One region of the Bacillus sp. AK031 genome, then DNA from elsewhere that is predicted to be linked to it. Evidence: a T-box and tRNA genes for the amino acid it is inferred to sense, from the RefSeq annotation. Region 1 holds a T-box; the other regions hold tRNA genes.
The links. A T-box is a leader RNA that pairs with one kind of tRNA and senses whether it is charged. The one in region 1 lies ahead of leuS (leucine--tRNA ligase), so its partner is inferred to be a tRNA-Leu.
Positions count from the first base shown of each region.

Region 2: it has a tRNA-Leu gene. The T-box ahead of leuS (leucine--tRNA ligase) is inferred to sense a tRNA for this amino acid. The anticodon was not compared.
Region 3: it has a tRNA-Leu gene. The T-box ahead of leuS (leucine--tRNA ligase) is inferred to sense a tRNA for this amino acid. The anticodon was not compared.

Region 1 is NZ_CP096424.1:891,569-894,825, reverse strand. Features, by position in the region: gene leuS (leucine--tRNA ligase) at 1-1,962, opposite strand, end outside; T-box leader at 2,040-2,259, opposite strand; gene M1E09_RS04500 (MDR family MFS transporter) at 2,487-3,257, opposite strand, start outside.
Region 2 is NZ_CP096424.1:3,322,858-3,326,114, reverse strand. Features, by position in the region: tRNA gene M1E09_RS17070 (tRNA-Met) at 1-52, shown strand, start outside; tRNA gene M1E09_RS17065 (tRNA-Asp) at 59-135, shown strand; tRNA gene M1E09_RS17060 (tRNA-Phe) at 300-375, shown strand; tRNA gene M1E09_RS17055 (tRNA-Thr) at 387-462, shown strand; tRNA gene M1E09_RS17050 (tRNA-Tyr) at 475-558, shown strand; tRNA gene M1E09_RS17045 (tRNA-Trp) at 695-768, shown strand; tRNA gene M1E09_RS17040 (tRNA-His) at 781-856, shown strand; tRNA gene M1E09_RS17035 (tRNA-Gln) at 903-977, shown strand; tRNA gene M1E09_RS17030 (tRNA-Gly) at 983-1,057, shown strand; tRNA gene M1E09_RS17025 (tRNA-Cys) at 1,063-1,137, shown strand; tRNA gene M1E09_RS17020 (tRNA-Leu) at 1,145-1,229, shown strand; tRNA gene M1E09_RS17015 (tRNA-Gly) at 1,246-1,319, shown strand; gene M1E09_RS17010 (carbohydrate ABC transporter permease) at 1,579-2,064, shown strand; partial or broken gene M1E09_RS17005 (extracellular solute-binding protein) at 2,157-2,468, shown strand; gene M1E09_RS17000 (hypothetical protein) at 2,593-2,823, shown strand; partial or broken gene M1E09_RS16995 (sugar phosphate isomerase/epimerase) at 2,803-2,961, opposite strand; partial or broken gene M1E09_RS16990 (sugar phosphate isomerase/epimerase family protein) at 2,903-3,257, shown strand, end outside.
Region 3 is NZ_CP096424.1:4,025,488-4,028,744, forward strand. Features, by position in the region: rRNA gene M1E09_RS20485 (16S ribosomal RNA) at 1-1,335, opposite strand, end outside; tRNA gene M1E09_RS20490 (tRNA-Gly) at 1,462-1,535, opposite strand; tRNA gene M1E09_RS20495 (tRNA-Pro) at 1,552-1,628, opposite strand; tRNA gene M1E09_RS20500 (tRNA-Arg) at 1,673-1,749, opposite strand; tRNA gene M1E09_RS20505 (tRNA-Leu) at 1,771-1,856, opposite strand; tRNA gene M1E09_RS20510 (tRNA-Leu) at 1,928-2,009, opposite strand; tRNA gene M1E09_RS20515 (tRNA-Lys) at 2,043-2,118, opposite strand; tRNA gene M1E09_RS20520 (tRNA-Gln) at 2,123-2,197, opposite strand; tRNA gene M1E09_RS20525 (tRNA-Asp) at 2,282-2,358, opposite strand; tRNA gene M1E09_RS20530 (tRNA-Glu) at 2,591-2,665, opposite strand; tRNA gene M1E09_RS20535 (tRNA-Ser) at 2,675-2,765, opposite strand; tRNA gene M1E09_RS20540 (tRNA-Asn) at 2,781-2,855, opposite strand; gene M1E09_RS20545 (SprT family protein) at 2,949-3,257, opposite strand, start outside.

The sequences.
Region 1 (3,257 bases):
CTCAAGGTCTTTGTTCTCTTCGTCTTTCACTTTCTCACTGATATTTCCGTTCTCATCGACAAGAAGTCTCCAGACACGGTCAAGGAATCGTCGGGAACCGTCAAGCCCATTCTCGCTCCAGGCAACAGATGCTTCAAGCGGCCCCATGAACATTTCATACATGCGAAGGGTATCAGCACCATGTGTTGCAACGATTTCATCCGGATTCACGACATTACCTTTCGACTTACTCATCTTCTCATTATTTTCACCAAGAATCATGCCTTGGTTGAACAGCTTCTGAAACGGCTCTTTTGTTGGAACTACACCAATGTCATAAAGGAACTTGTGCCAGAAACGTGCATACAGCAAATGAAGGACCGCATGCTCAGCACCGCCGATATACATATCGACCGGAAGCCAATGATTAAGGTTTTCCTCGCTTGCAAGCTCCTCATCGTTATGAGGATCGATGTAGCGAAGGTAGTACCAGCAGCTTCCTGCCCATTGCGGCATCGTATTCGTTTCACGGCGTCCTTTTTTCCCTGTTACAGGGTCTGTGACATTCACCCACTCGCTGATATTGGCAAGCGGAGATTCACCTGTTCCTGAAGGTTTGATTTCCGTCGTCTTTGGAAGTGTGAGAGGCAGATCTTCAACAGGAACTGTCGTTGTCGTGCCATCCTCCCAATGGATGACCGGAATTGGCTCGCCCCAGTAACGCTGGCGGCTGAACAGCCAATCTCTTAAGCGGTAAGTCGTTTTCTTCTCGCCGACACCTTCTTTTTCAAGCCACTCGATTGCTTTTGTGATTCCTTCTTCTTTTCCGAGACCATTAAGGAAATCGGAGTTTACATGCTCACCGTCGCCTGTGTACGCTTCTTCGTCCACATTGCCGCCGGCTACGACTTCTTTGATAGGAAGCTCAAATTTTTTCGCAAATTCATAATCTCTTTCATCATGTGCCGGAACCGCCATGATTGCACCTGTTCCATAGCTCATCAATACATAGTCTGCAATCCAGATCGGCATTTTCTCGCCGTTGATCGGGTTGATCGCATAGGCACCAGTGAAGACACCTGATTTATCTTTTGCAAGGTCTGTGCGTTCAAGGTCGCTTTTTGCTTTGACTTTATCGATATAAGCAGAAACCGCATCCTTCTGTTCACCTGTTGTGATTTCATCTACAAGTGGGTGCTCAGGAGCCAATACCGCATATGTTGCGCCGAAAAGAGTATCCGGGCGGGTTGTGAAGGCAGTGAATTTCTTATCAGTGCCTTCAATGGCAAAATTAACTTCCGCTCCTTCAGAACGGCCAATCCAGTTTCGCTGCATGTCTTTGATGCTTTCCGGCCAGTCAACCTCTTCAAGATCTTCAAGAAGGCGGTCTGCATATGCCGTGATTTTCAGCATCCACTGTCTCATCGGACGGCGTTCTACCGGATGCCCGCCGCGCTCACTTTTACCATCGATTACTTCTTCGTTTGCGAGAACCGTTCCAAGTGCAGGGCACCAGTTCACCGCTACTTCATCCACGTAAGCAAGGTCTTTTTCATAAAGCTTTGTAAAAATCCATTGCGTCCATTTATAGTAGTGAGGATCCGTCGTATTGACTTCGCGGTCCCAATCATAAGAGAATCCAAGAGCCTTGATCTGGCGGCGGAATGTGTTGATGTTCTTCTCCGTGAATTCAGCCGGGTCGTTACCAGTATCAAGCGCATATTGCTCTGCCGGCAGGCCGAATGCATCCCAGCCCATCGGATGAAGGACGTTGTATCCCTGCATTCTCTTCATGCGGGAAAGAATATCTGTTGCCGTGTATCCTTCCGGGTGCCCTACGTGGAGGCCGGCACCTGATGGATACGGAAACATATCCAGTGCATAGAACTTCGGTTTATCCTTTTCAGTTTCTGTTTTGAATGTTTTTTGTTCTTCCCAATAATGCTGCCACTTTTGTTCGATGTCTTTGTGGTTAAAGCTCATTGTCGGAACCTCCTTTTTCTTAGTAAAAGCTTTTGTAAAAAACAAAAAAACTCCCGCCCCAATTATTAATAAATAATAATTGGGACGAGAGGTCTTTGATAATCTCCCGCGGTACCACCCAGATTAGTGTACACGCACTCACTTGATTCCATCCTTAACGCGGAAAACGGCAGGCCTTACTTTAGTTCACGCCTGCAACTCAAAGGCGAGTTCATGATGATTTCCGGTTGACTTGCACCGACCGTCAACTCTCTAATGCGGACCCTCATCACTACTATTCCTTATCAACGTTGAAATATATTACAACTATTGTATTCACTATTCTATGCAAAAATATACTGCGTTGCAAGCCTAAATTTTGAAATATTTTATTCCAATAAAAGAAGATTTGTATAAGGAACCTGGTCATTCATAATGACTGTAATCATTGATTTAGTTCTTATTACATCAACTGAGCAATTACCCGCCCTGCAATTGCTCAGTAAACAAAAAAGACTAACCTTCTAAAAGGATAGTCTTCAAGATTAAGAGATTGAAACTGATACAGACTCTTTTTTCTTCAGTGACCTGTCATACACAGCAGTAAAGATGATAGCTACAGCAAACAATCCAATCAGAGCCGTAAACATTGTAGAAATTCCGAATCCGTCGACGATGATACCCCCCAATAAAGGACCGATCATCCTTCCGCCTGTCGCTGTACTGTTAACGATTCCCTGGTAAAATCCTTCCCGCCCTTTAGGCGCAAGGTCATTTGCGATTGTAGGAACTGCCGGCCATACCAGCATCTCACCAAGTGTCATAATGATCATCGCAATTGCAAACATTTGAAAAACATCAGCGGTACCGGCTACCCCGAATGAAATCATGAAAATCACAATCCCGATCTGGATCTGCATCTTAAGGTTATTTTCAAAACGGCGGATAAGTTTGGAAAGCAATGGCTGCGCTAACACAATCAAGGCACCGTTTATCGTCCATAGCAAGCTGTACTGCTTCAAGCTGATATTGATCTCCTGAGTGTAGCTTGCAATTGTTGACTGCCATTGGACATAACCGATCCAGCATAGAATATAAGCAGCACAAATTAAGATAAGCGCAGTGAATTTTGATTTATTTTTTATAAAAGCACCTTCGTTAAGCAATGAAGTTTGCTTGCCGGTATTGACAGAGATATTCTTGTATCCGAAAAAGGCAATTAAAAAGAAGATGACATACATGATCAAGTTTGCAAGAAAGATATATTGGAAAGAGTAAGAAGCGACTAATCCTCCAAGCGCCGCACCTACCGCGAC
Region 2 (3,257 bases), 1.9 Mb from region 1:
GCTCGTCGGGCTCATAACCCGAAGGTCGCAGGTTCAAATCCTGCCCCCGCAATACCATGGTCCGGTAGTTCAGTTGGTTAGAATGCCTGCCTGTCACGCAGGAGGTCGCGGGTTCGAGTCCCGTCCGGACCGCCATTATCTTTTAAAAAAATCTTAGTTCAATCTAAGAGGGTTTCGATAACTGAGAAGTTCAAGGAAGCAACTGAGTGAACACCGGAGTGCACTGACAGGTACATGAGGATGTGAGCAAAGGCGCTGACGAAGTAATTCGCAGCTTAGCGGAAGCCGAAACCAAATATGGCTCAGTAGCTCAGTTGGTAGAGCAATGGACTGAAAATCCATGTGTCGGCGGTTCGATTCCGTCCTGAGCCACCATTTTAGATAGTGCCGGTGTAGCTCAACTGGTAGAGCAACTGACTTGTAATCAGTAGGTTGGGGGTTCAAGTCCTCTTGCCGGCACCATCGGGAATATTTGGAGGGGTAGCGAAGTGGCTAAACGCGGCGGACTGTAAATCCGCTCCTTCGGGTTCGGCAGTTCGAATCTGCCCCCCTCCACCATTGTTTTTTCGCAAAGCGAAAATAACAGTCCTTAGCTTTACGAAGCGAAGCGGAGTAAAATAACTGTCCTTGAAAATCGCGTATCGAAGCGAAGCAAGGTATACTGGTAAAGACAGCAAATACTTTAATATTTCATAGGGGTATAGTTTAAAGGTAGAACAGAGGTCTCCAAAACCTCCAGTGTGGGTTCGATTCCTACTACCCCTGCCAATTATATTTGTGGCGATTGTGGCGAAGTGGTTAACGCATCGGATTGTGGTTCCGACATTCGTGGGTTCGATTCCCATCAGTCGCCCCACTAAATATTTTGAACATATTTAAATCAAAAACATATAATATATCAATGGGCTATAGCCAAGCGGTAAGGCATCGCACTTTGACTGCGACATGCGTTGGTTCGAATCCAGCTAGCCCAGCCAATTTTGCGGAAGTAGTTCAGTGGTAGAACACCACCTTGCCAAGGTGGGGGTCGCGGGTTCGAATCCCGTCTTCCGCTCCATTGATGGCGGCATAGCCAAGTGGTAAGGCAGAGGTCTGCAAAACCTCTATTCACCGGTTCAAATCCGGTTGCCGCCTCCAAACACATGCCGGTGTGGCGGAATTGGCAGACGCGCACGACTCAAAATCGTGTTCCTTCTGGAGTGCCGGTTCGACCCCGGCCACCGGTACCAATTTCATATGTATATTGCGGGTGTAGTTTAGTGGTAAAACCTCAGCCTTCCAAGCTGATGATGAGGGTTCGATTCCCTTCACCCGCTCCATACATACACATTCAAAGCCTTTCTCATAATGAGAAAGGCTTTTTTTACATTTTATCGATCTCCCTCCAATAAAGATAAGCCATTCGACAAAACTCCTCAAAAAACGGGTAGTGACAGTCACCGAGCACATCCAGCACTCCTCCTTATCCCAACATAACTAATCAAAATTTTTCCCCTTCTTTGTCAATTTTGTTGACCTATTAAAGAAAGCGCTTCCATTATAATACAAGAAACTGATTTTAATTAGGCGGTGATAAGGGTGGAGACGAAGATAGAGACCGGTCCGGCAAGTCCGGAGATGAAGATACAGCCGGCAATGAAAAAGAAGAAGTACAAAGGAGTATTGACGTATGCTGCATTTGTGGGACCGGCACTGCTGTTTTTCCTTGTGATTCAAATCGTTCCGTTTTTGATGGGGCTTTATTATTCTTTTACTTCTTGGAATGGAGTCAGCTCAGCTGTTGAGTGGGTTGGCATTGAGAACTATACGAAGATCTTTACGAATGATCCGGCTTTCTATGAATCATTTAAATTTACGACAAAGTTTATGATAGCTGCAGTTGTTATTAGTAATTTAATAGGTTTCAGTTTTGCCCTGCTTTTAAATGCAGCTTTGAAGACATGCAATATTTTAAGAACTGTTTTCTTTATTCCCAATGTAATCGGGGGACTGTTGCTCGGGTTCATATGGCAGTTCATTTTTGTTAAAGGTTTTGCCTCCATTGGAAAGATGACGGGTTTCTGATTTTTCGAAATGCCATGGCTCGGGGATGAGAAGACCGCCTTCTGGGGAATCGTCATTGTTTTTGCCTGGCAGATCAGCGGAGTACTTCAGGCAATGACGTGGTAAAACTGAATTTCTTCCAATTCAAAGTTGAGATTGCCGACTAGCTTGCTGAAATGATCAAGGAATTTGAAGCAGAGCACCCGAATATTAAGGTGAAGCTTGAAACAGTTGGCGGAGGTGCCGATTATGGTGCTGCTCTTAAGGCAAAGTTTGCTTCAGGGGAAGAGCCGGATATTTTCAATAACGGCGGTTTTAAAGAGCTGGAGCTGTGAAAAGAAAAATTGGCTGATCTATCAGAGGAGCCTTGGGTGGAGCATGTACTTCCTATTGGCAAAGTACCAATGACAGATGAGGACGGCAGAAAGCATGTCTCCATAGGCATGCTTTCTATTTATATTAAACTTATCGGAATTTTTTAGAAAATACTTCCAAGAATAATATTCTACACTCTATACTATTGTATAAGTGAGACTTGGAGGTCGTCCCATGCTAAAAAACAGCATCAGAAATAAACTGATTGTCCTTTTAATGATTACAACAATCATTCCATTCGGCTGTTCCATCATGATTACAATATTTGTATACGAAGAATTCAATAGAGGAGGAAGGCATCCAGGAAAGCAGCAACCTGCTGTTGAAATCGGAACAGGAGGGTATCCGGGAAGTGCCAACTGTGACCTTGATTCTCTATTAGAAATGGTCCCCCGCTGTCCCTGAAAAGCAATTGACGACCGGAACCTTTAAGAGCCCGGCCAGCTTTATTGTTTTTTCCAGAGCGGTATGAGATTCTGCAGCAAATGCATTATCTGGGGTGAGCGGATTTCCATGGCAGCTGAAAGCGCTGATTTCCAGCCCCGAAGGAGTGAAACATCCAAATTGGCCCGTATCTCCCTGGCCGAATGAATATGGTGAAATCTTAAAATGGCAGTGGGAAGAAAAATTGATTCCCAATTGGAAGAAGATGGGCAAGCTTGCCGAAGAGAATAATGTCAAGGTCGGCCTTGAATTGCATGGAGGTTTTCTTGTCCATACACCTTATACCCTGTTAAAATTGCGGAAAGAAACGAGTGATGCAATAGGAGCCAATCTTGATCCAAGCCATCTGTGGTGGCAGGGAATCGATCCTGTTGCCGCGATTAAGATCCTTGGGA
Region 3 (3,257 bases), 1.2 Mb from region 1:
GGCGAGTTGCAGCCTGCAATCCGAACTGAGAACGGTTTTATGGGATTTGCTAAACCTCGCGGTCTTGCTGCCCTTTGTACCGTCCATTGTAGCACGTGTGTAGCCCAGGTCATAAGGGGCATGATGATTTGACGTCATCCCCACCTTCCTCCGGTTTGTCACCGGCAGTCATCTTAGAGTGCCCAACTGAATGCTGGCAACTAAGATCAAGGGTTGCGCTCGTTGCGGGACTTAACCCAACATCTCACGACACGAGCTGACGACAACCATGCACCACCTGTCACTCTGTCCCCCGAAGGGGAAAGCCCTATCTCTAGGGTTGTCAGAGGATGTCAAGACCTGGTAAGGTTCTTCGCGTTGCTTCGAATTAAACCACATGCTCCACCGCTTGTGCGGGCCCCCGTCAATTCCTTTGAGTTTCAGTCTTGCGACCGTACTCCCCAGGCGGAGTGCTTAATGCGTTAGCTGCAGCACTAAAGGGCGGAAACCCTCTAACACTTAGCACTCATCGTTTACGGCGTGGACTACCAGGGTATCTAATCCTGTTTGCTCCCCACGCTTTCGCGCCTCAGCGTCAGTTACAGACCAGAAAGTCGCCTTCGCCACTGGTGTTCCTCCACATATCTACGCATTTCACCGCTACACGTGGAATTCCACTTTCCTCTTCTGTACTCAAGTCCCCCAGTTTCCAATGACCCTCCACGGTTGAGCCGTGGGCTTTCACATCAGACTTAAGAGACCGCCTGCGCGCGCTTTACGCCCAATAATTCCGGACAACGCTTGCCACCTACGTATTACCGCGGCTGCTGGCACGTAGTTAGCCGTGGCTTTCTGGTTAGGTACCGTCAAGGTACCGCCCTATTCGAACGGTACTTGTTCTTCCCTAACAACAGAGCTTTACGATCCGAAAACCTTCATCACTCACGCGGCGTTGCTCCGTCAGACTTTCGTCCATTGCGGAAGATTCCCTACTGCTGCCTCCCGTAGGAGTCTGGGCCGTGTCTCAGTCCCAGTGTGGCCGATCACCCTCTCAGGTCGGCTACGCATCGTCGCCTTGGTGAGCCGTTACCTCACCAACTAGCTAATGCGCCGCGGGTCCATCTGTAAGTGGTAGCTAAAAGCCACCTTTCCACTTTTCCTCATGCGAGGAAAAGAAATATCCGGTATTAGCCCCGGTTTCCCGGAGTTATCCCAGTCTTACAGGCAGGTTACCCACGTGTTACTCACCCGTCCGCCGCTGACTTCAGGGAGCAAGCTCCCATCAGTCCGCTCGACTTGCATGTATTAGGCACGCCGCCAGCGTTCGTCCTGAGCCAGGATCAAACTCTCCGATAGAAGTTTGACTTGCTCATTTGCTAATTTTAAAGTGTTAGCAACTTTGTAAGAACTGTGTTCTTACTAGAATTAACGTTGACGTTTTGTCTTGTTTTGTTCAGTTTTCAAGGTTCAATCAGTATATTATGGAGCGGGTGAAGGGAATCGAACCCTCATCATCAGCTTGGAAGGCTGAGGTTTTACCACTAAACTACACCCGCATATTAAATTGCTCACTGGTCGGGAAGACAGGATTTGAACCTGCGACCCCTTGGTCCCAAACCAAGTGCTCTACCAAGCTGAGCTACTCCCCGTTTTGTCTCTCATTCCTCAAAACAGGATTGAGTTGATTTGTAAATGGCGCGCCCGAGAGGAGTCGAACCCCTAACCTTTTGATCCGTAGTCAAACGCTCTATCCAATTGAGCTACGGGCGCAATTTGTTTGCATTGCTTAATTGGTGCGGCCGAGAGGAGTCGAACCTCCACGGGGTTGCCCCCACTAGGCCCTCAACCTAGCGCGTCTGCCATTCCGCCACGACCGCGTTGAAAAGCGACAAGATCTATTATATAATTTCTAGCGTTAGATGTCAATAACCTTTTTTAAAAAGAAAAGTGCGGGTGAAGGGACTTGAACCCCCACGCCTTGCGGCGCCAGATCCTAAGTCTGGTGCGTCTGCCAATTCCGCCACACCCGCATGATGAAAGTTATTTTGCTGCGCAAAAAACTTTGGTGAGCCATGAAGGACTCGAACCTTCGACCCTCTGATTAAAAGTCAGATGCTCTACCAACTGAGCTAATGGCTCTTAATGGCTGGGCTAGCTGGATTCGAACCAACGCATGTCGCAGTCAAAGTGCGATGCCTTACCGCTTGGCTATAGCCCATCATTTTTAAATTCTCGCAAACGCGAGGTTTATAATATAACATGTTTTATTGAACAGTGTCAAGCACTTTCCTCAAAAAATTAATGGCGGTCCGGACGGGACTCGAACCCGCGACCTCCTGCGTGACAGGCAGGCATTCTAACCAACTGAACTACCGGACCAAAGATTTTTCACGGAGTGAAAATATCTGTCCTTAATATAAGGACTAGATTCAACTTGGCAAAATATCTGTCCTTAATGCAAGGACTAGATTCAACTCAGGCAAGATATCCTTCCTTAATGTAAGGAATAGAATATACTTATCATCACTTTCGCAAAGGGAATTTAAAGGTACGCTTCGCTGCGCAAATTAAAGAATGTTTATTTTACTACGCTTCGCTTCGTAAAAAAACCTGGTGACCCATACGGGATTCGAACCCGTGTTACCGCCGTGAAAGGGCGGTGTCTTAACCGCTTGACCAATGGGCCATTAGATAATGGCGGAGAAGGAGGGATTTGAACCCTCGCGCCGCTTACACGACCTACACCCTTAGCAGGGGCGCCTCTTCAGCCACTTGAGTACTTCTCCACATCTTCATAAAAATGGCTCCGCAGGCAGGACTCGAACCTGCGACCGATCGGTTAACAGCCGATAGCTCTACCACTGAGCTACTGCGGAACAAAAAGTATTGTTTGTCGTTTGTCGACTCTTATTATTATACTTACATCCAATATGCTTGTCAACGAAATTTTTCACGTAATTATTGTTGGATTATTTTTCACTTTCCAATCTTAGTTTCCCTTTGCACTTCCCGCATACATAACGGTCTGTATTGATCCTCTTTCTTCTTTTGTAAACGAGCCGGCATGATGTGCATATATAAACAATAATCTTCCTTTTCTTTTGTGAAGGGGCAGACAGCGGAGTACAGTGTCTTGGGGCATCCACTTTCTGAAGCAGTTCACGGAAGTCTCTGTCCCTGTGTTTGTATCCTTTTCCCTCTATGTGTAAATGGTAATGGCATAGCTCATGTTTGATGATACCGGTAAGTTCCTCAATGCCATGCTCCGCCAAATACTT